Regions from separate parts of the Curvivirga sp. genome, predicted to be linked through region 2. Evidence: predicted binding sites of a transcription regulator. Region 2 holds the regulator's gene; the other holds the start of a gene.
The links. The regulator HrcA, encoded in region 2, represses chaperone genes, less so after heat shock. The targets are predictions, from matches to a motif close to GTTAGCACTCNCCNNNGGNGAGTGCTAAC.
Positions count from the first base shown of each region.

Region 1: groES (co-chaperone GroES) is a predicted target of HrcA. The motif match lies at 852-880, and genes of this name have one in related genera.

Region 1 covers NZ_CBDCOT010000009.1:2,350,237-2,352,646, forward strand. The annotation lists gene ACOQOA_RS16575 (substrate-binding periplasmic protein) at 1-333, opposite strand, end outside; gene ACOQOA_RS16580 (usg protein) at 460-777, opposite strand; gene groES (co-chaperone GroES) at 1,078-1,365, shown strand; gene groL (chaperonin GroEL) at 1,440-2,410, shown strand, end outside.
Region 2 covers NZ_CBDCOT010000009.1:892,471-894,880, forward strand. The annotation lists gene rdgB (RdgB/HAM1 family non-canonical purine NTP pyrophosphatase) at 1-111, opposite strand, end outside; gene rph (ribonuclease PH) at 124-858, opposite strand; gene hrcA (heat-inducible transcriptional repressor HrcA) at 1,009-2,052, shown strand; gene grpE (nucleotide exchange factor GrpE) at 2,192-2,410, shown strand, end outside.

The DNA.
Region 1 (2,410 bases), 1.5 Mb from region 2:
TGTTGTGACAAATGACCAAGATACATCTGTGGTATTATCTACCCAATGAAACAAATCTTCCCGATAGGGTGTACGTGCCATTTGAAGCATAATGACGTTTGGTGTGTTTTGTACCAATTTATAAGCTCTTGCCCAGGGCAGGATTTTTGGGGACGGACGGATATCCAAGCCTGTGGATTGCAATTCATCAATCAATGCATAGCTTAAATCGACCAACATGCCGGCATCTTCGTTTTTCACCCGCATGATCAGTGGTGGGATTTCCGATAAGAAGATCTGTGGTCTGTGGATATGGCCTGCTGTATGGTCGGCATGACTGACTGACTCACTCATACAGAATAGAAAAAAGCTTATTATACCCACGGTAATATTATAATACCGCAATGCTTGCCCCCTGAAATAATTCGCTTTATTAGCAGGGGATCATAAAGCATCACAAAATTCATGCAAGAATTGTTTTTAATGTATTTGATAAATTACATCTGCAAATCTCGCATCACCCGGGGTTAGCAAGTCACAACTGGCTACATGTACAGAATGTAAGGGCCCATCAATATTTTCTTCCCAGAAATTTATAAGCTTATGAATTTCGGGATAATCAGGAAGCAGGTCATAGGTTTGCCAGATAAAACTTTGTAAGATCGTTGGATGATCTGGCATATGATAAAGGAATTCAGCCGTAGCCAAACGATAACCTTGTAACTGTAATTCCAAATCGGACGGCTCCGATTGTATTGAGTTAATGGTAGGGGATTTTGGTTGATTTGGACCTGTCATAGGCATCCTCCATATTTATTTTCGATACATTCAGTATAAACTATTTTTAAAATCTTTCCTAATATTTTCAATGAATTAGCACTGTATATCGGAGAGTGCTGACAAAATTTTCCAGAATCACTTGAAAAGGGGGATGGGAAGGATTATCTGTTTTTCGGTCGCTTTTGTTAGCAGCCTCACTTTGAGAGTGCTAATGGAAGTTACAAGGGAAGATAAACTTCCCGAAATTTGAACAGGGTGTTTGTTCATTTTGGAAGGACACCCGTAACCTTTGTCTTATTATATGAGAGGGTTTATCTGATGGCATTCAGACCTTTACATGATCGTGTTCTTGTTCGTCGCGTAGACGCAGAAGAAAAAACAGCTGGCGGCATTATCTTGCCAGACTCCGCACAAGAAAAACCAATGCAAGGTGAAGTTGTTGCTGCAGGCAACGGCGTACGTGGCGACGACGGTGAATTCCGTGCGTTGGACGTAAAAGCTGGTGATGCTGTATTGTTCGGCAAATGGTCCGGTACAGAGATCAAATTGGACGGCGAAGAGTTCTTGATCATGAAAGAAAGCGACATCTTGGGTGTATTGTCCTAATCGGACAAAACACTTTTAGAACCGCTTATTTTACAAGCCTTATTTAAATACACTGCCTGAAAGGGGTATATTCCATGGCTAAAGAAGTTAAATTTTCAACCGAAGCTCGCACTAAGATGCTTGAGGGTGTTGATATCCTAGCAAACGCTGTAAAAGTTACATTGGGTCCAAAAGGCCGTAACGTTGTTCTAGACAAATCTTTTGGTGCACCACGCATCACAAAAGACGGTGTTTCTGTAGCTAAAGAAATCGATTTGGAAGATAAATTCCAAAACATGGGCGCACAAATGGTGCGTGAAGTTGCTTCCAAAACAAACGACCTTGCTGGTGACGGTACAACAACCGCGACAGTTTTGGCACAAGCAATCATCCGTGAAGGCGCAAAAGCTGTTGCAGCAGGCCTAAACCCAATGGACTTGAAGCGCGGCATCGATGCTGCTGCTGATTCTGTTGTTGGTGACTTGTTGGCACGCGCTAAGAAAATCACATCCAACGAAGAAATTGCACAAGTTGGCACAATCTCCGCTAACGGTGATGCAGAAGTTGGTGAAATGCTAGCTGAAGCAATGCAAAAAGTTGGCAACGAAGGCGTTATCTCTGTTGAGGAAGCAAAAGGCTTGGAAACAGAATTGGACGTTGTAGAAGGTATGCAGTTCGACCGCGGTTACCTATCTCCATACTTCGTAACAGACAGCGAAAAAATGAAAGCTGTTTTGGAAGAGCCATTGATCTTGTTGCACGAGAAGAAATTGTCTTCTCTACAACCAATGCTTCCAATCTTGGAATCTGCAGTTCAATCTTCCCGTCCATTGTTGATCATCGCTGAAGACATCGAAGGCGAAGCATTGGCAACATTGGTTGTGAACAAACTACGTGGTGGTTTGAAAATTGCTGCTGTTAAAGCACCTGGTTTCGGTGACCGTCGTAAAGCTATGTTGGAAGACATCGCGATCCTAACAGGTGGCGAAGTTATCTCCGAAGACACAGGCATGAAGCTTGAAAACGTAACAATCGACATGTTGGGTACAGCGAAACGCGTTGAAAT
Region 2 (2,410 bases):
ACCTGCAGATGTAACTTCCACGCCATAAGGCTCCAGCAAAGCTGCAATCTCCGGAACCTTGCCTTTGTTATGAGTAGCAATAACCAGCTTTTGACCACGTAAAGATTTCATCTACCAAATACCTTATGCAGAAAGAGATTTCTCGATAGCAGCCTTTTGGGCATCTACTAATTCTTTAACGCCTTTTTTGGCAAGGCTCAGAAGTTTCAAGAACTCTTCTTCACTAAACGGGTCTTCTTCGGCGGTTCCTTGAATTTCCACGATACCGTTTTTATCTGTCAAAACGAAATTGGCATCTGCGCCAGCATTACTATCTTCCGGATAATCCAGATCTAAAACAGCTTCCCCTTCAAAAATACCACAAGAAATGGCTGCCACATGAGATTTCAATGGAATGTCTTCAATAACACCCAATTTTTTCAAATGTTCAAAAGCTAAATGAAGCGCCACATAACTGCCCGTAATAGCTGCTGTACGGGTACCACCATCTGCCTGGATCACATCACAATCCACACGTACCTGACGTTCTCCAAATCCGTCCATTACCGTAATCGCACGTAGACTACGCCCGATAAGGCGGGAGATTTCCTGTGTACGGCCACTCGCCGCAGTACGTTTACGATCCATACGGCTATGAGTGGAACGTGGCAACATTCCATATTCTGCTGTCACCCAGCCTTGACCAGAATTACGCAAAAATGGCGGTACATTGTCTTCCACAGTTGCGGTACATAAGACATGAGTATTTCCAAACTTCGCCAAACAGGATCCTTCCGCATAAGGGCTAAAATCCGGCTCCAGTTCAATCACACGCATTTCATCTAAAGCGCGACCGGAAGGGCGATGTGTTTCAGTCATAAAAATACTCCAAAATTAAACGAATATGCTAAACTGGCCTCTCTATAAGCTGCGAAAGCAGTTGGGACAAGCCTAACACGCTTGCAAAGCCGGAATAAACCTGCACTCTTACAAAAAATACAAATAATAACGTATAAGGATGGCCTTTTCATGATTTCAGACCTCAATGACCGATCCAGAGAAATATTAAAACTGGTCGTTGAATCCTACGTGGAAACAGGTGCACCTGTTGGTTCAAGAACCCTTTCTAAAAAACTTCATGAAAATATAAGCCCCGCCACTATTCGGAATGTCTTGGCGGATTTAGAAGAATATGGATTGCTTTATGCACCTCATGTCTCAGCCGGACGTCTGCCAACGGATCTTGGCATGCGCCTTTTTGTAGACGGAATCCTGGAAATCGGTAATCTAACGGACGAGGAACGCATTCAGATTGAAGCCCAATGTAAAACCAATGGCGCCTCTTATAATCAGGTTTTAGAACAAGCAGGCAATTTAATGTCTGGATTAAGCGCCTGTGCAGGTTTAGTTGTTGCCCCGAAAACAGAACAACAACGCCTGAAACATGTGGAATTTGTCAGTCTTGGACCAGGGCGCGCCTTAGTGGTAATGGTCACAGAAGAAGGTCAGGTGGAAAACCGGGTCCTTGATTTACCCGTTGGTGTAACCCCTTCTATATTGATAGAGGCCGGAAATTATTTATCTTCTAAGCTTATTGGTCAGAGTTTAACCGAAGCGAAAGCTGTTATTGCCAATGAAATCAGTTCCAACAAGGCCGCCATTCATGAGCTCTCTACAAAACTGGTCGAAGCCGGCCTTGCTACCTGGTCTGATACCAGTGATGACGGCGTGCTCATTGTACGAGGTCAGTCAAATTTATTGCAAGATATCAATGCTCTTGGTGATTTAGAAAATATCCGCACCCTTTTCACAGCACTTGAAACGAAAGAAAATCTACTTCGTTTAGTGGACCTCACGCAGGATGCAGATGGGGTTCAAATTTTTATCGGCGCTGAAAATGAGCTATTTTCTGTGACCGGCTGTTCAATGATTATTTCCCCTTATCGCAACAGTGAAGAACAGATCATCGGTACCATCGGTGTGGTCGGACCAACACGTATGAATTATGCCCGCATTATTCCCATGGTGGATTATACAGCAAAAGTTGTCAGTGAAATGTTGCGTCAGAAGTAAGGACACCCTATATAAACGGCAAGAAGTCGTAATTTGCGCAGAACCAAATTTTAGTTGAAAAGTCTGCAGTTTTAGGCTGAATAGCTGCTGTTGAATATTTCAACCAGATATCAAGATGTTTAAAAAGAGATCTAAAAAGATGATGGACCAAGAAAATCCTGTGGAAAATCAAGAAACTGAAGCTACTGCTGAGGAAGTTGCAGTTGAAGAAAATGTAGCTGTAACAGAAGAAAACGGTTTTGAAGTTATTGAAAAACTACAAGCCGAAAATGCAGAGCTGAAAGATCGTTTGATGCGTGCTTTGGCTGAAGTGGAAAATATTCGCCGCCGCACAGATAAAGAAAAAACCGATATGGCG